DNA from 2 places in the Streptomyces sp. NBC_01428 genome. Region 2 is predicted to be linked to the other one. Evidence: predicted binding sites of a transcription regulator. Region 2 holds the regulator's gene; the other holds the start of a gene.

Region 1 (9,821 bases), 2.2 Mb from region 2:
CGCCTCGGTTCCGTGCTGGAGGTCATCTACCTCGTGTTCAACGAGGGGTACGCGGCCACGGCGGGCGACGACCTGCTGCGCCCGGCGCTGTGCGAGGACGCGCTCCGGCTGGCCCGTGTGCTCGCCGAGCTGATGCCGAAGGAGCCCGAGGTGCACGCGCTGGCGGCCCTGCTGGAGCTCCAGGAGTCCCGCGCCGCCGCCCGGACCGGACCCGGTGGCGAACCCGTCCTCCTCAGGGACCAGAACCGCCGCCGCTGGAACCGCATGCTGATCCGCCGGGGCTTCACCGCGCTGGGCCGCTCGAACGCCGTCGGCACCGGCAGCCCGGGTCCGTACGCCCTCCAGGCCGCCATCGCCGCCTGTCACGCGCAGGCCCTCACCTACGAGGACACGGACTGGCCGCGGATCGCCGCCCTGTACGGGGCGCTGGCCACACGGGTCCCCTCGCCCGTCGTCGAACTGAACCGCGCCGTGGCCGTCTCCATGGCCGAGGGCCCCGGCCCCGCTCTGGAGATCGTCGACGCCCTCACCGGCGAACCCGCCCTGCGCGACTACCACCTGCTGCCCAGCGTGCGTGGCGACCTGCTGGCCCGGCTCGGCCGGACGGCGGAGGCGCGGGCCGAGCTCGAACGGGCGGCCGCGCTGGCGCGCAACGACCGGGAACGCGCCCTGCTCACGGACCGGGCACGGGACCTGCCCGGCTCGTGACCCGGTGACGCGGTGACCCGGTGACCTTGTCCGTGGTCAGGTCGTGGCAGGCCGCGCGGGTGCTCCGACGAGCATGGTGGGAGCGCCCGCCACCCGGGTCAGGAACACCGTCGCGGACCGGGGTCCCTGCGGCTTCACCTTGCGCCGCAGCTCCTCCGGCTCGACGGCCGACCCGCGCTTCTTGACGGTCAGGACACCGACCTCCCGCTCCCGCAGGAGCGCCTTCAACTTCTTCACGTTGAAGGGGAGTCGGTCGGTGATCTCGTACGCCGAGGCGTACGGCGTGGGGCGCAGCTCGTCCGCGGTGACGTAGGCGATCGTCTCGTCGACGAGTCCGCCGTCCAGGTCCTCGGCCACCTCGGCGACCAGGTGCGCCCGGATCACGGCGCCGTCCGGCTCGTACAGATAGCGTCCGACCGCCCGGACCGCCGGGTCGGGCAGCCCGCGTCCGCGCAGTTCGCGCGGGCCCGGCAGCAGGGTGGCGCGCACCAGGCCCGGTTCGGTGCCGAACCACAGCACCGCCTCCTTGACGTCGCCGCCGTCGGAGATCCACTCGGCCTCGGCCTCGGCGGGGACCGCCTCGTGCGGGATGCCGGGTGCGATCTTCAGCGCGGCGACGGGAGCCTTCACGGCCGCGCCGACCGCCCAGGAGAGGGGCGGCGAGTAGCTCTCCGGGTCGAAGATGCGGCCCCGGCCGCCCCGGCGCCCGGGGTCGACGAAGACCGCGTCGTACCCCGCGGTGTCCACCTCGGTGACATCGGTCTCGCGCACCTCGATCAGGTCGGCGAGCCCCAGCGCGTCGGCGTTCGCCCGGGCCGCGGCGACCGTCAGCGGGTCGCGGTCCACGGCGAGGACGCGGATGCCCGCGCGGGCCAGCGCGATCGCGTCGCCGCCGATCCCGCAGCAGAGGTCGGCGACGGAGCGGACGCCCAGTGCGCGCAGCCGTTCGGCGCGGTGGACGGCCACGCTCGTGCGGGTGGACTGCTCCACCCCGTTCGGCGTGAAGAACATCCGCCCCGCGTCCTCGGACCCGAACTTCGCCACCGCCCGCTGCCGCAGCCGCGCCTGCCCGAGGGCGGCCGAGACCAGCTCGGCGGGGTGCTCACGGCGCAGCCGGGTGGCGACGGCCAGTTCCTGCGCCGGTTCGGTGCCGTGCACCTCGTCGAGCAGGGCGCGGCCCTCGGAGGTGAGCAGGGAGGCGAAGGAGACGTCGTTCACCCGGCCATTGTGGGCCAGTCGGTGGACGGTGTGCCTCCGGCCGCGGTGTCGGGGCCGCGTCAGGGAGGTGACCTGCGAGGATCCCGGCCCATGCGACCCGTACGACAAAACTATAAGAACGGCGCAAATCGGGCTGGTGTGCGCTGCGGGATCGGCGCGCTGGCCCTCGCCGTCCTCGTCTCCGGCTGTGCCGCCGAGGGCTCCGGCTCCGGCGCCGCCCGGCCCGCCGCCGGTCAGCAGGCCGGCCGGCTCCAGGCGGGACCCGCCCGCGCCCTCGACTCGTACGCCCTGCGGCTCCGCAAGGCGCAGGCCGCCCGCACCGCCGTCGCCCGGCGCTGGGGACTGCCCACCGCGCCCCTGATGCCCCCGGCGCCGCCCGCGAGGAAGCCGGTCATCGAGGCTCGCAAGGGGTTCGAGGTCGACGGCCAGAAGGAACTGGGGCTGCCGCCCGTCTTCACGACCGTCCCCACCAAGGACAGGGTCGTCTTCCTCACCATCGACGACGGCGAGGAGAAGGACCCGCAGTTCCTGCGCATGATGAGCGAGCTGAAGATCCCGTACACCGTCTTCCTCAGCGACTACCTGATCAAGGACGACTACGGGTACTTCCGGAAGATGCGGGACCGCGGCATCACCCTCAACAACCACACGCTGCACCACCCGTACCTGCCCGGCCTCTCCTACGCGCGGCAGAAGCACGAGATCTGCGGCATGCAGGACGTGATGAAGAAGCAGTTCGGCAAGCGCCCCTCGCTCTTCCGCCCGCCCTACGGCAACTACAACCAGGACACCCTGCGCGCCGCCAAGTCCTGTGGGATCAAGTACGCGCCCATCTGGGACGAGGAGGTGTTCGTCGACCACTGGGAGTACCGCGAGGAGGACCAGGACCTGCACCCCGGCGACATCGTCCTCACCCACTTCCGCGGCCCCAAGGACTGGAAGGGGACCATGCCCGACCTGGTCCGCCGCTTCCTGAAGAGGATCACGGCCGAGGGCTACGCGGTCGCGCGCCTGGAGGACTACCTGTGAGGCTGCGGGTGCCGGTCGCCGGACTGCTCGCGGCGCTGCTGCTGACCGGCTGCGCGCAGTCCGTCGACCCGATCGAGCGGCTGGGCAAGAAGGCGGCGCAGCGGGTGCACCCGCAGGAGACGGCGTACCGCCGCTGGGGCCTGACCGCCCCGTTGGCCCCGGCGCCCCGCGCGCCCGCCCGGACCGCCGCGCGCACCGCGGGCCCGGGTCTGCCGCCCGTCGTGGACCACGTCCGCACCCGCGACAAGGTCGTCTTCCTGACGTACGACGACGGAGCGGAACGCGATCCGCGGTTCGTCGACATGGTCCGTGAACTGCGGCTGCCCGTCAGCATGTTCCTCACGGACAGTGTCGTCGGGCCGGGGTACGCGCACTTCGCCCGGCTGCGCGAGGTCGGCGCGACCGTCCAGAACCACACCCTCGACCACGCCTCCCTGCGCGGCCTGCCCTACGCGGGCCAGCGCGCCGAGATCTGCGGGCAGCAGGACAAGCTCCGGCAGCGCTTCGGCATCCGGCCCCGGCTGCTGCGGCCCCCCTACGGCCGGTACGACGCGACCACGCTGCGGGCCGCCGGTGACTGCGGGGTCAGCGCGGTCGTCCTCGGCAGGGCCCCCGGCACGCACCGGCTCCGGCCGGGCGACATCCTCACCGGCTTCGAGGAGCCCGACCTCACGGACGCCACGGTCCGGCTGCTCCGGCGCATCCAGGCGGAGGGCTTCACCCCCGCGCGGCTGGAGAACTACCTCTAGAGCCGGAGGCGGAGACCTACCTCCGAAAGGGTCCGCCCGCACGTCCTGAGGGGCCGTCCGGGCCGCGCCACGCCGCCGGCTTTGGCACTCCGCTTGACCGAGTGCTAATCGCAGTCATAGTGTCAGGCCTGGCACTCCCCCCTGGAGAGTGCCAATGGCGAAGGGCAGATCCGGCACCCGCGACGACGGATCGACCCGGTCGCCACCTCAGACAGTTAACCCCGTGAGATCTCCGAAGGGGGAGGTCGGATCGTGACGACCGCCAGCTCCAAGGTTGCCATCAAGCCGCTCGAGGACCGCATTGTGGTCCAGCCGCTCGACGCCGAGCAGACCACGGCCTCTGGCCTGGTCATCCCGGACACCGCGAAGGAGAAGCCCCAGGAGGGCGTCGTCCTTGCCGTGGGTCCGGGCCGCTTCGAGGACGGTAACCGTCTTCCGCTCGACGTCACCGTCGGCGACGTCGTGCTCTACAGCAAGTACGGCGGCACCGAGGTGAAGTACAACGGCGAGGAGTACCTCGTCCTCTCGGCTCGCGACGTGCTCGCGATCATCGAGAAGTAATTCACCGGGCAAGGGCGTCCGGGGGCTTCCCCCGGACCACCCGACACCCAGCATTGCAGTGAACTGCGCCCCTGGCCCCCGCTACTTCTCTTGAACCGGGCGCTGGGGGCGCCGTTCGTTTCTCCCAAAGTTTTCCGAGAGGGCTGAACCGCTCCCATGGCGAAGATCCTGAAGTTCGACGAGGACGCCCGTCGCGCCCTTGAGCGCGGCGTCAACAAGCTTGCCGACACGGTGAAGGTGACGATCGGCCCCAAGGGCCGCAACGTCGTCATCGACAAGAAGTTCGGCGCCCCCACCATCACCAACGACGGCGTGACCATCGCCCGTGAGGTCGAGGTCGAGGACCCGTACGAGAACCTCGGTGCCCAGCTGGTGAAGGAGGTGGCGACCAAGACCAACGACATCGCGGGTGACGGTACGACCACCGCCACCGTGCTCGCCCAGGCGCTCGTGCGCGAGGGCCTCAAGAACGTCGCCGCGGGTGCCTCCCCGGCGCTGCTGAAGAAGGGCATCGACGCGGCCGTCAAGGCGGTCTCCGACGAGCTGCTCGCCACCGCGCGCCCGATCGACGAGAAGTCCGACATCGCGGCCGTCGCCGGTCTGTCCGCCCAGGACCCGCAGGTCGGCGAGCTCATCGCCGAGGCGATGGACAAGGTCGGCAAGGACGGTGTCATCACCGTCGAGGAGTCCAACACCTTCGGTCTGGAGCTGGACTTCACCGAGGGCATGGCCTTCGACAAGGGCTACCTCTCGCCCTACATGGTGTCCGACCAGGAGCGTATGGAGGCCGTCCTCGACGACCCGTACATCCTGATCCACCAGGGCAAGATCAGCTCCATCCAGGACCTCCTGCCGCTGCTGGAGAAGGTCATCCAGGCGAACGCCTCGCGGCCGCTGCTGATCATCGCCGAGGACGTCGAGGGCGAGGCCCTGTCGACCCTGGTCGTGAACAAGATCCGCGGCACGTTCAACGCCGTCGCCGTGAAGGCCCCCGGCTTCGGTGACCGCCGCAAGGCCATGCTCGGCGACATCGCCACCCTCACCGGTGGTCAGGTCATCGCCGAGGAGGTCGGCCTCAAGCTCGACCAGGTCGGCCTGGACGTGCTCGGCACCGCCCGCCGCGTGACCGTCACCAAGGACGACACCACCATCGTCGACGGTGGCGGCAGCTCGGACGAGGTCGCCGGCCGCGTCAACCAGATCAAGGCCGAGATCGAGAACACGGACTCCGACTGGGACCGCGAGAAGCTCCAGGAGCGCCTCGCGAAGCTCGCCGGCGGCGTGTGCGTGATCAAGGTCGGCGCCGCCACCGAGGTGGAGCTCAAGGAGAAGAAGCACCGTCTGGAGGACGCCATCTCCGCGACCCGCGCCGCGGTCGAGGAGGGCATCGTCTCCGGTGGTGGCTCCGCGCTCGTCCACGCCGTCAAGGTCCTCGAGGGCAACCTCGGCAAGACCGGCGACGAGGCCACGGGTGTCGCGGTCGTCCGCAGGGCCGCCGTCGAGCCGCTGCGCTGGATCGCCGAGAACGCCGGCCTGGAGGGTTACGTCATCACCTCCAAGGTCGCCGAGCTCGACAAGGGCCAGGGCTTCAACGCCGCCACCGGTGAGTACGGCGACCTGGTCAAGGCCGGCGTCATCGACCCGGTCAAGGTCACCCGCTCCGCCCTGGAGAACGCCGCCTCCATCGCGTCCCTGCTCCTCACGACCGAGACCCTGGTCGTCGAGAAGCCGGCCGACGACGAGGGCGACGCCGGTCACGGCCACGGCCACGGTCACTCCCACTGACGCACACCGGTAGGCCGGGGTCGGCACTGAATCCCTGGACAGGGACACGGTGCTGAATCGGGCCGTGTTGCTTCGCCCCGTCGTTCCCACGGCGGGGCGAAGTGCTGTCCGGCGGGCGTGCCGAGGCTTTTTTGACGTTGTCGGCGTGCCCGGGTTCAGTCCTCGTGCCGCATCAGAAACCTGACGGGTTCTGCGAGCGCTGCTCTGGCTCCCTCCTCGTCCGCCAGTCGCGCCGCGAGGGTGGCTTCCGCGAGGCGCTGCGGCAGGGCTTCGGCGAACTTCAGGCCGCGAACGGCTTGGATGTCCACCTCCGGCAGAGTGAGTCCTGTCTCGGTGTCCGCCACTGCCGCTCGCCATGTCTGAGGGGTCAGGTCGTCGCGCAGCCGGATGTAGCGGTCGTCGATCTGTCGGTGTATCAACTTGGCGGAGGAAAGAGACGCGGCGAGCGTGGCGTTCGCCCGGTGCCCGGCCCAAGTCCACCACCGCACGTCGCCGTCGTCACGCCGGGTGATGACAGTTCCGGCCGGGTGCACCACGTCCAGATGTGTCTCCCGTGCTTCCGCGAGCCTCGCCTGCGCCCGGCGCGTGAGGAGCACCGGCGGTTCGCTGCCGAGCAACACCTCACGGGCGGCCCGGGTCAGCATGTGGGAGCGCACACGGATGGACCCGAACCCGCTCCATTTGGCCCGCCCGCCCCCGTCCACGGGCTCCACGAAGCAGCGCCTGCGCCGCCAGTCGATGTACGTCACCAGCCAGCTGCGGCCCGCCAGCAGCAGTTTCCTCGGGCCTTCGACGTCCTCGGTGAGCAGGTCCGGGTCCGTGCGGCCGATCTCCGTCCGTCCACTGAGCACGGTGAACTCGGGCGGCGCTGTGAACGATGCCGTCAGGTTCATGAAGTGCCGGTGGCCGAAGCGGCGTTCGGCCTCAGGTCCGATGAATAGCGTGCCGCCGTCGCGCTCCAGATAGCCCTGCTCCACGAGGTGCCGCACGATGGGCTCGGCGGCGCTTCTGAACGGTCCGAGACCGCCCCACCACTCCTGCCAGAGGTTCTCCCCGACCTGATGCTCCTGAAGGCACAGGGCGAGAATCTGCTGGGCGACGAGGTGCCGCGGCTCGGGCGGTGCGGTCACCGGCTCCACCCAGCCACTCGACCAGGCCAGTAGCAGGGCAGCGATGGACAGGAACCCCGCGTCGGTGAGGGCCAGGAAAAGACAGTTGCGTGCGGTGCCGGGCCGCCGCCCGGTGCGGCCGAGGCGTTGCAGGAACGAGGCCACCGTGGCCGGTGCGTCGAGCTGGATCACTCGGTCGAGGTCCCCGACGTCGATGCCGAGTTCCAGGGTGCTGGTCGAGACAATCACGCAGTCTCGGGCCTCGGCGAAGGCCTCCTCCGCCCGCCGTCGCTCGTCGGTGGAGAGCGAGGCATGGGAGAGGAACGTGGTGACACCACGGAGCCTGAGCTGCTCACCCAGTTCCTCGACGGTACGTCGGGTCTCGCAGAACACCAGGCGTTTCTCGCCCCGGTGCAGAGCCGCGATGACCGTGGCCGCGTTGGCGACGGAGCCGACGTAATCCAGCTCGATGTCGCCCGGCGGTGTGCTCGTGGCTGCCGAGGACAGAGTGGTCCCTTGGCCGGGAAACGACACCCCGGGTGCGATGACCTGACCTGGCCGTCGTCCGTGGCCGGAGCCCTGGAGCCAGTCCAGCAGCTCGTGCGGATTGCCGACGGTGGCGGACAGGCCGACCCGTTGCACCGGCCGCTCCACGATATTCTGGAGCCGTTCCAGTACGGCGAGCAGATGCCAGCCGCGGTCGTCGCCCGCGAAGGCGTGCACCTCGTCGACCACCACGCTGTGCACTCCGGAGAAGAACGCCCGGTGGTCCACGTGCGTGCTGACCAGCATGGCCTCCAGCGATTCGGGCGTCGTCAGCAGCAGATCCGGACGCTGGGTGAGGATGCGGCGGCGGCGCGTCGAGGCGATGTCGCCGTGCCACAGTTCCGCCGTCCGTCCCACCCATCCCGCGTACGTCTCCAGGCGGGGGTGCAGGTTGTTCAGAAGGGCTTTCAGCGGGGTGACGTACAGGATGCCGGTGCCCTTCCACCCGTGCCGCTGGGCGCGGGTGAGCAGGGGGAAGGCGGCGGCCTCGGTCTTGCCTCCGGCGGTCGGCGCCAGCAGTACGGCGTCCTGTCCGGCCAGCAGTGGGCCGATCGCCTCCTCCTGGAGCGGCCGGAGGGAGCGCCAGCCCAGTGAGTTGACGATGTGGTGGGTGAGGATCGGGTCGAGCAGGTCCAGCGCGTCGGCGCTCACGGCAGCTCCAGCTCCACGTCACCGGCGTTCGCGGCTGCGTTGCGCTCGACCTCGTCGAGTTCCGAGGCGTTCACCGTGAGCGTGTAGTGGACGCGGGGGTCGAAGTCGTCGAACGTGTCGATCCGGTCGAGGACGTCGGCCACCAGTTTCCGCAGATACAGCCGGGGAGCGATGCCCGCCTTGCCGCCGAGCGAACCGGTGACCGCCCGAGCCAGGTCGTCGAGGTAGGTGTCGTCGGCAAGGGCGGCGATCCGGTCGGGGTTCTTGGCCGTGGCCTGGTACACACCGCGCACGTTGCGGCCCAGACGGCCGAGGGATGCCAGGTCGAAGCCGGGAAGCCGCAGTTGGACCGCGCGCGGGGAGTCGAAGCGCGGGTCGGTCGTGAAGTCCGTGGCCAGCCGCTGCGCGAGCGGTGCCAGACGTTGTACACCCTGCTGACCCTCGTAGAAGGCGGGGGTTCCGGTGATGACGAGGAACAGGCCGGGGAACCTCCCGGCGTCGATCTCGTCGAGGAGCTGGCGCAGCGCGTTCAGGGACTTCTCCCGTACGTCGCCGCGCACCCGCTGGAGTGTCTCGACCTCGTCCAGAACCAGCAGCAGCCCGGGGTGCCCGCAGTCGCGCAGCACGGTCAGCAGCCCCTGGAGGAATCCGAGTGCCGCGAAGTGGTCGAGGTCGCCACGTACTCCGGCGGCGCGCTTGGCAGACGCCGCCACGGACTTCTGTCCGCCGAGCCACGCGATCAGCGCCTCGGCATGGGCGGAGTCACCGGCGGCCACCGCCTCGCGGTAGCCGCGCAGCGCGGCGGAGAAGGCCGGGGTCGTACGGGCCACGTCCGTGAGCCGCAGCTCCAGGAGTTCGTCCACGGCTCGGGCGAGTCCGGCCTCGTCGTTCTCGTCGACGTCTCCCGAGTCGAGGACTTCCTCCTCCAGCGTGTAGAACCAGGAGTCGATCACGGCACGCAGCGCGGAGGGCGGATGCGTGGACGTCGTCAGCCGTTCCGTGAGCCGCCGGTAGACGGTCTCCAGGCGGTGCAGCGGGGTCTCCGTCTCGGAGATCTGCACTTCGCTGACGGCCATGCCGCGGCGCTTCGCCCGCTCGGCCAGCCAGCGGGCGAAGAACGTCTTGCCGGAGCCGTACTCGCCGCGCAGCGCGTGGAAGGCGGAGCCACCGCGGGCGACGGTGGCCAGGTCGTCGTCGAGGGAGTCGGCGAACCGGTCCAGGCCGACGGCGAACAGTCCGAGCCCCTGCTGCGGCACGGTGCCGCGGCGCAGCGCGTCGACGACGTCCCGGGCGCGGGCGGGACTGATGTCGGGGGCTTGGGGGCCGACCGGGGTGTTCACGAGGGGGCGCCTTCCGGGAACTGCTGCCGCAGGAGCTCCCTGTCGAGATGGACGGTGCGTCCGGACTCCACCAGTTGGAGAACGGGATAGCCGTCGATGTTGAGCAGCCGTTCGAGCATGGTGAC
Region 2 (9,821 bases):
GGGCGGTCACCTCGTGCGGGACGCGGTCCAGGTTGACGCGCTGGATCACGCCGGGCAGGCCGAGGGCGTGGTCGCCGTGGAAGTGGGTGACGCAGATGCGGTTCAGGTCGTGCGCGGCGACGCCGGCCCGCAGCATCTGGCGCTGCGTGCCCTCGCCGGGATCGAAGAGGAGACCCTCGCCGTCCCAGCGGAGCAGGTAGCCGTTGTGGTTGCGGTGCCGGGTCGGGACCTGGCTTGCGGTCCCGAGGACGACCAGTTCACGTGCGGACAAGGCCGGTTATCCGGGGGGCCACTGCAGTCCGCGGCCGCCCAGGAGGTGGGCGTGCGCGTGGAAGACGGTCTGTCCGGCGCCGCTGCCCGTGTTGAACACGATGCGGTAGCTGTCCAGCTTCTCCTCGGCCGCGACCTCGCCGGCGTCGCGCAGGACGTCCGCCGCGACGGTGGGTTCGGCGGCCGCGAGGGACGCGGCGTCCGGGTAGTGCACCTTGGGGATGACCAGGACGTGGGTCGGGGCCTGCGGGTTGATGTCGCGGAACGCCACGGTCGTGTCGGTCTCGCGCACCAGCGTCGCCGGGATCTGTCCCGCCACGATCTTGCAGAACAGGCAGTCGTCCTGCGGCTCGCCCATCATGCGTGTGCCTCCTCACGCCGGCCGGTCATTACCCTGCGCATGCTAGTCGCCCCGGCGGGACGGACGGTTCACGGCCGCCCCGCCCCGCCGGTCACAGCGGCGGCAGTGCGGGGGCCGTCTTGGCCGGGTTCTCCTCCAGTGCGGCGAGCGCGATCCGGATCGCCGCGTCGAGCTGGGTGTCGCGGCCGGCCGCGTGGTCCTGCGGGGCCTGGACGACCTCGACGTCGGGATCGACGCCGTGGTTCTCCACGTTCCACTCGTAACCCTCCAGCCAGAAGGCGTACTTGGGCTGGGTGACGAGGGTGCCGTCGACGAGGCGGTAGCGGCTGTCGATGCCGATGACGCCGCCCCAGGTGCGAGTGCCGACCACGGGGCCGATGCCGAGTGCCTTGATCGCCGCGTTGACGATGTCGCCGTCGGAGCCGGAGAACTCGTTGGCGACGGAGACGACGGGGCCGCGCGGCGCGTCCTCCGGGTAGCTGTAGGGACGCAGTCCGCGGGGCAGGTCCCAGCCGACGATCCGCCGGGCGAGTTTCTCCACGACGAGCTGGGAGGTGTGGCCGCCGCGGTTCTCCCGGACGTCCACCACCAGGCCCTCGCGGGCCACCTCGATGCGCAGGTCGCGGTGGAGCTGCGCCCACCCGGAGCCGACCATGTCCGGCACGTGCAGGTAGCCGAGTCGTCCGCCGGACCGCTCGTGGACGTAGGCGCGCCGGTCGGCGACCCAGGCGTGGTAGCGCAGGGGTTCCTCGTCGGCGAGCGGTACGACGACGGCGTGCCGCGGGTCGCCGCCGCCCGCCGGGGAGACGGTCAGCTCGACCGGTTTGCCCGCCGTGCCGACGAGCAGGGGGCCGGGGCCCGCGACGGGGTCGACCGGCCGGCCGCCGATCGCGACGATCGCGTCCCCGGCGCGCACCGCGACGCCGGGCGCGGCGAGCGGGGCCCGTGCGTCCGGGTCGGAGGTCTCCGAGGGAAGGATGCGGTCGATGCGCCAACCGCCGTCCTCGTGGCGGGAGATGTCCGCCCCGAGGAGGCCCTGGGCGCCGTCGCCGCCGCGGTGTCCGCCGCGCGGGGTGACGTACGCGTGGGAGGTGCCGAGTTCGCCCTGGACCTCCCAGAGCAGATCGACGAGGTCGTCGTGGGTGGCGACCCGGTCGAGGACGGGCCGGTACCGGTCGAGGACGGCGTCCCAGTCGACGCCCCCGAGGTCGGGCCGCCAGAAGTTGTCGCGCATGAGGCGGCCGGTCTCGTCGTACATCTGGCGCCATTCGGCGGCCGGGTCGACGGTCTGGCGCACCCGCGAGAGGTCGACGGTGATGTTGGTGTCGCTCTCGTCGTCGTTCGACGCGCGCCGGTCGCTGGGCACGACCTTGAGCTTTCCGTCGGTCCACAGCAGGACCCGTTTGCCGTCGCCGGTGACGGTGAAGTGGTCGGCGTCGGCGGCGAGATGCTCGATGCGCTGCTGGGCGAGGTCGTACCGCTCCAGCTCGGTCCGCGGGTCCGGGTCGTCCGGGTTGGCACGGGAGGCGCCGAGCACGCCGCGGACGGGGTGGCGCAGCCACAGCAGGCCGTCCTTGGCGGCGCGCAGGGTGGAGTAGCGGGCGGCCTCGACGGGGAACGGGACGATGCGGTCGGCGAGTCCGTCGAGGTCGATCCGGGTGCTGGGGGTGCCCTCGCCGTCGGGGGTCTCGTCCTTGTCCGGGGCCTCGAAGGGGCGTCCGTGGCGCTGCGGTCCGAAGGGGGACGGCGTGGTCGCGGCGAGGGTGATCAGATACGGCCGGGAGCCGCCGACGAAGGCCAGGTCGAAGACGTGCTCGTCGTAGACGGGGTCGAAGGCGCGGGCCGACAGGAAGGCGAGGTGCTTGCCGTCGAGGGTGAACGCCGGCGCGTAGTCCCGGAAGCGCAGCGGGGTCGCCTCGGTCACCGACAGGTCGGTGGTGTTGGCGATGCGGAGCTGGCGCAGCGGGCGCGGGCCGGGGTGCGACCAGGCGAGCCAGGCCGAGTCGGGCGAGAAGACGAGACCGTCGACCTCGCCGTCCTCGCTGCGGTCGACCTCGCGGACCTCGCCGGTCTCGCGCTCGACGAGCAGGACGCGTCCGTCGTGGGAGGCGACGGCGGCGCGGCTGCCGTCGGGTGCCACGGCGAGGCCGAGGACGCGGCCGAGGGCTCCGGCGGCGAGCCGGCGCGGGGTGGCTCCGGGGGCGACGCCGGTGGCGGGCGCGAACTCCAGGGCGTCGTCGCCCTCGGCGTCCGTCACCCACACGACGTGTTCCTCGCCCTCGGCACGGAAGGCGCGGGGCAGCCGGGCGCGGACGCCGGGGTCGGCGGCGAGCGCGCGGGCCGGTCCCGAGCGGTGGGTGATCCAGTGGACGGCGCCGCGCACGGAGACGGCGCTGCCGCGTCCGGTGTGGTCGGGGGCGGCGGTGGAGAACCAGCGGGCGGCGTTCACGGGGTGGGGCTGCTGGTCGGCGCGCTGCCCGCCGAGGAGGATGTCGAGGCGGCGGGGCTCGGCTCCGTCGAGGTCGTCGAGGAGCCGGAGTTCACCGGCGGTGGAGTACACCACGCGGGTGCCGTCGGTGGCGGCGTGCCGGGCGTAGAACGCGTCGAGCGGGGTGTGGCGGCGCAGGTCGGTGCCGTCGGCGAGGGAGGAGTACAGGGCGCCGACGCCCTCGTGGTCGGAGAGGAAGGCGATCCGGTCGCCGACCCGGAGGGGGTACTCGATGTTCCCGTCGAGGTCCTCGTGCAGGCGGACGAACTCGCCGTCGCCGTCGCGGTCGATCCACAGCTTGCCCGCGGTGCCGCCGCGGTAGCGCTTCCACCAGGCAGCCTCGCGGCCCATCGGGGCGGACAGCAGGACGACTCCGGGCTCGCCGTGGGCGACGTCGCCGACGGGTCCGTAGGGCAGGAGGGTGGCGGGGCCGCCGTCGAGCGGGACGGCGCGGGCCCAGCTGCGGCGGAGGCTGGCCTGGCCCTGGGTGCTGAGGGCGAGGACGTGTCCGTCGGGGGTCCAGCCGCGGACCTGGGTCCGCGAACTGCCCCAGTACGTCAGGCGTCTGGTGGGTCCGCCGGCCAGCGGGGCGGCGTAGACCTCGGGGGCGCCGTCGCGCGTGGACGTCCAGGCGACGGTCGTGCCGTCCGGGGAGATGCGCGGGTGGTTCACCGGTGCGTTGTCGGCGCTGACGCGCCAGGCGCGGCCGCCGCCGTCGAGGGGGGCGGCCCAGATGTCGTCCTCGGCCGTGAAGACGGCCAACTCGCCGTGCAGATGCGGAAACCGGAGATACGCGGAGGCTGCGGACTCTGTCACCCGGTCACCCTATGCAGCCGGGACGCGGCCCGACAGGGGTTCGGATCACTTGATCCGTGGACGGCCGGGCAGGTCACTTGCCCTGTGCGGGCCAGCAGGTGGGGTCGCCCTTGCACCACATGGTCTTCGTGACGGTGACCGTGACGGTGGGGTCGGGCCCGTTCGGAGGACGGTAAGTGGCGGGTGGGGTGGGGTTGTTGGTGGCGTCGCAGTTGCCGAGGCCGCTCACGTGGAACCACTGCTTGCCGCCGACGGTGGCGGTCAGGTCGCCGCGCACGCAGGCGCCGTCGACGGCGCGGGTGACCTTGCCCTTGACGACGATGTCCCGTCCGTCGTCGGTCTGGCCCTGGCAGTCGACGCTCGCGACGGTGTTCTCGGTCGGCGCGGGCGACCTGCCGGGCGTGTAGACCTTGCCGGCGTTGCCGTAGTTGGCGGTGCAGGTGAGCCACCGCACGTTCACGTTCTGCCGTTCGAGCTGCTTGGTCGCCGTCTGGTCGGTGGTGTACGCCACGGTGGCGGCGCTCAGTCCGTCCCCGGGTTCGCACGCGGTCGCGCCGAACACCCCGGCCGCGCCCAGCCCGAGGGCCATCAGCGCCCGCCTGCGCCCGGTCCGGCTCCTGATCCGTCTCAAAGCCCCCATGGACGGCAGCGTGCCACCGCGGGGCGCGGTGCGGTAGACCGCATGCGGCCATGAGGGGCACAACCACCCGAAGGAGTTCCGGGCACCGTCCGGGGCCGGTTCAGCCGAGGAGGAGCAGCCACTCCTGGAGTTCCACGAGGTTGCCCTCGGGGTCCCTGAGGTGCGCGACGCGCATCCGGTCGGTCATGGGGGCGGGTCCGTGGAGCACGTCCGCGCCGCGCGAGACGAGCTGTTCGCAGTAGGTGTCGAGGTCGTCCACCCGCAGCACGACCAGCGAACGGTGTCCGGTGACGTCCTCGCCGATCTCGCCCAGCACCTCGGCCATCATCGCCCGGTCCTGGAGGGCGATGCCGGCGGAACCGGTGACGGGGCTGAACTTCTCGTACGGTCCCCCGGTCGCGCCGGACTGCGGCTTGAGGCCGAGGACCTCGGAGTAGAAGCGGTAGCAGGCGGCGAAGTCGGAGACGAGCAGCCGTACCTGGGCGAGTTCCATGCGGATCCCCCGTGGTTGGGCGGGCGGTTGGGGTCAGGACCAGCGGCCGGTGCGGGCCAGCAGCAGTGCGGCGGCCACGGTCCCGGCCGTGGACGTACGCAGCACCGTACGCCCGAGGTGGAACGTCCTCGCGCCCGCCTCGGTGAAGAGCGCGACCTCCTCGGGGGAGATCCCGCCCTCGGGGCCGACGACCAGGACGATCTCCCCGGACTCGGGCAGTGCCGCGGTCGCGAAGGGCTCGGTGCCCAGCTCGGTGTCCTCGTGCAGGACGGCGGCGAGGTCGGCTTTGGCGAGAAGTGCGGCAACCTGTCGGGTCGACATGGCGTCCGCGACCTCCGGGAAGCGCACCCGGCGGGACTGCTTGCCGGACTCGCGTGCGGTGGCGCGCCACTTGGCGAGCGCCTTGAGCCCCCGGTCGCCCTTCCACTGGGTGATGCAGCGGGAGGCGGCCCAGGGGACGATGCCGTCGACGCCGGTCTCCGTCATGGTCTCGACGGCGAGTTCGCCCCGGTCGCCCTTGGGCAGCGCCTGGACGACGGTGATCCGCGGTTCCTCGGCCGGCTCCTCGCTCACCGAGTCCATCCGGACGACGAGCCGGTCCTTGTCCTCGGTGTCGAGGACGACGCAGTCCGCCCAGCGGCCGGCCCCGTCGGTGAGGACGACGTCCTCGCCGGCGCGCAGCCGCTTCACGGAGACGGCGTGGCGTCCCTCGGGTCCGTCGAGGACGTAGCGTCCGCCGCCGCCCGCGTCGAAGTGGTCGACGAGGAACACGGGTGCCGTCATCGGGCCGTGCCCCCGTCCGGGGTGTCGCCGGGCGACGACAACGCTGTCCTGGCGGCGGCGAGTTCGGCGACCAGCACCTCGACCAGCTGTGCGGCGGGCAGGTCGCGCGCCATGCGGTGGCCCTGGCCCGCCCACAGCGCCATGCCCTGCGCGTCGGCCGCCTTGGCGGCCGCCTTGCGCAGCGGCGAGGTGAGGTGGTGGACGTCCGGGTACGCGGCGGGGGCGTAGGGGCCGTGCTCGCGCAGGAACCGGTTGACCAGGCCGCGGGCCGGGCGTCCGGAGAAGGCGCGGGTCAGTTCGGTGCGTACGAAGAGCGGGTTGGTCAGGGCGTCCTTGTGGACGGCGTTCGCGCCGGACTCGGGGGTGGCGAGGAAGGCGGTGCCGAGCTGGGCCGCGTCGGCGCCGGCGGCGAGGACGGCGGCGATCTGGCTGCCGCGCATGATGCCTCCGGCGGCGACGACCGGGATGTCCACGGTCTCGCGGATCTGGGCGACCAGCGAGAGCAGTCCGATGCCCGCGCGGTCGGTCTCCGGGTTGTCGCGGTGGGTGCCCTGGTGTCCGCCGGCCTCGACGCCCTGGGCGATGACGGCGGCGGCGCCCGCCCGCTGCACGGCGAGGGCCTCCTCGGCCGTGGTCGCGGTGACCAGGGTGAGGGTGCCGGCGCGGTTCAGTGACTCCAGCACGTCCTGGGCCGGGATGCCGAAGTGGAAGGAGACCACCGGCACCGGGTTGTCGAGGAGGACGGCGAGCTTGGCGTCGTAGCCGTCGTCACGGCCGCTGTCCGGGTCGCCGAGTTCGGTCTCGTACCAGGCCGCCTCACCGGCGAGCTGGTGGGCGTAGACCTCGACCGCCGAGGAGTCCGCGTACTCCGGCTGCGGCATGAACAGGTTGACGCCGAAGGGACGGCCGGTCAGCCCGCGCAGCTGTTTGATCTCCTGGTACATGCCGTCGGCCGTCTTGTACCCGGCGGCGAGGCATCCGAGCCCGCCGGCCTCGGACACGGCGGCCGCGAGCTGGGGGACGGAGACGCCGCCCGCCATGGGGGCCTGCACGATCGGGTGAGGGAAGAGATCGGTCAGCGCGGAGGACATGACGGCATGTTGTCACGTCCTCCGTACAAGTCCGAATCCGGCCGTCCGCTCGGTTACGGGGTGGCGCGGCGGGCGGTCACGGGGCGGGAATACCGCCCCGTGCCGCCGTCGCGTCAGCGTCCGTTGAAGGCGTCCTTCAGCCGGGAGAAGAGCCCCTGCTGCCCGGGCTGGAACTGGCCGGTGGGCCGCTCCTCGCCGCGCAGCGCCGCGAGCTCGCGCATGACCCGCTCCTGCTCCGGGTCGAGCTTGGTGGGCGTGGTGACCTCGACGTGCACGATGAGGTCGCCCCGGCCGCCGCCGCGCAGGTGCGTGACGCCCCGGCCGTGCAGCGGGATCGACTGGCCGGACTGCGTGCCCGGACGGATGTCGACCTCCTCCATGCCGTCGAGGGTCTCCAGGGGCACCTTGGTGCCGAGGGCTGCGGCCGTCATCGGGATCGTGACCGTGCAGTGCAGGTCGTCGCCGCGACGCTGGAACGTCGAGTGCGGCAGCTCGTGGATCTCGACGTACAGGTCGCCGGCGGGGCCGCCGCCGGGGCCGACCTCGCCCTCGCCCGCGAGCTGGATCCGGGTGCCGTTGTCCACACCGGCCGGGATCTTGACCGTGAGGGTGCGGCGGGAGCGGACCCGGCCGTCGCCCGCGCACTCGGGGCACGGGGTCGGGACCACGGTGCCGAAGCCCTGGCACTGCGGGCACGGCCGCGAGGTCATGACCTGGCCGAGGAAGGACCGCGTCACCTGGGACACCTCGCCGCGGCCGCGGCACATGTCACAGGTCTGCGCGGAGGTCCCGGGTGCGGCGCCCTCGCCGTTGCAGGTCGCGCAGACGACGGCCGTGTCGACCTGGATGTCCTTCGTGGTGCCGAAGGCCGCCTCGTCCAGCTCGATCTCCAGCCGGATCATGGCGTCCTGGCCGCGGCGGGTGCGCGAGCGCGGTCCGCGCTGCGACGCCGTGCCGAAGAAGGCGTCCATGATGTCCGAGAAGTTCCCGAAGCCGCCAGCGCCGAAGCCGCCGGCGCCTCCGCCCTGCTGGGACAGGGGGTCGCCGCCGAGGTCGTAGACCTGCTTCTTCTGCGGGTCCGACAACACCTCGTAGGCGGCGTTGATCTCCTTGAAGCGCTCCTGCGTCTTCGGATCGGGATTGACGTCCGGGTGCAGCTCGCGCGCGAGCCTCCGGAACGCCTTCTTGATCTCGTCCTGGGACGCGTCGCGGCGCACGCCGAGTACGGCGTAGTAGTCCGTGGCCACTTACGACTCCGCCAGGATCTGTCCGACGTACCGTGCCACCGCTCGTACCGCTCCCATCGTTCCCGGGTAATCCATGCGGGTCGGGCCGACCACGCCGAGTTTGGCTACTGCCTCGCCGCCCGAACCGTAGCCGACCGAGACCACGGACGTGGAGTTGAGTCCCTCATACGCGTTCTCATGACCGATTCGCACGGTCATGCTCGAATCCCCGGCCTCTCCAAGCAACTTGAGGAGCACGACCTGCTCCTCCAGCGCTTCGAGCACCGGACGGATGGTGAGAGGGAAGTCATGTCCGAAACGGGTGAGATTGGCGGTCCCGCCGATCATCAGCCGCTCCTCGGTCTCTTCGACAAGTGTCTCCAGCAGGGTGGAGAGCACTGTCGAGACCGTACCCCGGTCCTCCGCCTCGAAGGCGTCGGGGAGGTCCTGCACGAGCTGCGGGACGTCCGCGAAGGGGCGGCCCGCAACCCGGCTGTTGAGCCGGGCCCGCAGATCGGCGAGAGAAGTCTCACCGAACGGGACGGGGCAGTTGATCATGCGTTGCTCGACCCGGCCGGTGTCCGTGATCAGCACGAGCATCACGCGCGCCGGGGCGAGCGAGAGCAGTTCCACGTGCCGCACGGTCGAGCGGGTCAGCGAGGGGTACTGCACGACGGCGACCTGCCGGGTGAGCTGCGCGAGCAGCCGCACCGTCCGGCCGACGACGTCGTCGAGGTCGACGGCTCCGTCCAGGAAGTTCTGGATGGCGCGCCGCTCCGGCGCGGTCATCGGCTTGACGCCCGCGAGCTTGTCGACGAAGAGCCGGTATCCCTTGTCCGTGGGGATGCGTCCGGCGCTGGTGTGCGGCTGGGCGATGTAGCCCTCGTCCTCCAGGACCGCCATGTCGTTGCGGACGGTCGCCGGCGAGACGCCGAGCCGGTGACGCTCGGTGAGCGCCTTGGAGCCGACCGGCTCCTCGGTGCCCACATAGTCCTGGACGATGGCGCGGAGCACCTCGAGCCTGCGTTCACTGAGCATCGCGCACACCTCCAGAAGTCGACTCCGTGGTCTTCGTGGCCTTCGTGGCTTTTCGCCTGGCACTCAACGCGCCCGAGTGCCAGCGTTCCCCGGGCCAGTGTACGGCGGTGAGGCACGACCCCGGCAAGGGCGGGCCTGCGATGTCGTGCGCGACACCCGGTCACCGCTAGCGTCGCCGTATGAGGCTGACTTGGGAAGAGCTGGGGTGGGAACGGGTGACGCCCCGGATCGGCCGGCGGCGGCTTCCGGGCTGGGACTGCACCGTCGGGCTCGTCGTCGGCGGGGACGCGGCGCTGATGATCGACGCCGGGTCGGGTGTCGCGGAGGGCGCGGCGCTGCGCGCGGAGGCGGAGCGGCTGCTCGGCCCGGGGCGGCACGTGACGCACCTCGCACTCACCCACCCGCATTTCGACCATGTCTTCGGCGCCGTGGCGTTCGCGGGCGCCGAGGTGTTCGTCGCGGACGGCTCGTCCGGGGTGTACGAGCACGGTCGTGAGGAGCTGCGGGCGGACGCGGTGCGCAACGGGCTGGACCCCGGGGCGGCACGGGAGGCGGCGGACGCCCTCGTACGCCCCGCGCACGGCGTCCGGGGCACCCGGGACCTGGAACTCGGCG

What was found. The regulator HrcA, encoded in region 2, represses chaperone genes, less so after heat shock. The targets are predictions, from matches to a motif close to TTNGCACTCNGNNNNNCNGAGTGCNAA.
Region 1: the regulator HrcA is predicted to act here: its motif matches at 3,786-3,812, upstream of groES (co-chaperone GroES).

Annotation. Positions count from the first base shown of each region.
Region 1 covers NZ_CP109499.1:3,946,084-3,955,904, reverse strand. Annotated here, with positions in the region: gene OG406_RS16985 (RNA polymerase sigma factor) at 1-708, shown strand, start outside; gene OG406_RS16980 (class I SAM-dependent methyltransferase) at 745-1,926, opposite strand; gene OG406_RS16975 (polysaccharide deacetylase family protein) at 2,017-2,955, shown strand; gene OG406_RS16970 (polysaccharide deacetylase family protein) at 2,952-3,704, shown strand; gene groES (co-chaperone GroES) at 3,957-4,265, shown strand; gene groL (chaperonin GroEL) at 4,422-6,050, shown strand; gene OG406_RS16955 (DEAD/DEAH box helicase) at 6,206-8,356, opposite strand; gene brxD (BREX system ATP-binding protein BrxD) at 8,353-9,696, opposite strand; gene pglZ (BREX-2 system phosphatase PglZ) at 9,693-9,821, opposite strand, start outside.
Region 2 covers NZ_CP109499.1:6,138,850-6,148,670, reverse strand. Annotated here, with positions in the region: gene OG406_RS26595 (ribonuclease Z) at 1-271, opposite strand, end outside; gene OG406_RS26590 (histidine triad nucleotide-binding protein) at 278-631, opposite strand; gene OG406_RS26585 (S41 family peptidase) at 723-3,935, opposite strand; gene OG406_RS26580 (hypothetical protein) at 4,009-4,575, opposite strand; gene OG406_RS26575 (VOC family protein) at 4,676-5,068, opposite strand; gene OG406_RS26570 (16S rRNA (uracil(1498)-N(3))-methyltransferase) at 5,102-5,851, opposite strand; gene OG406_RS26565 (nitronate monooxygenase) at 5,848-6,942, opposite strand; gene dnaJ (molecular chaperone DnaJ) at 7,056-8,189, opposite strand; gene hrcA (heat-inducible transcriptional repressor HrcA) at 8,190-9,206, opposite strand; gene OG406_RS26550 (MBL fold metallo-hydrolase) at 9,386-9,821, shown strand, end outside.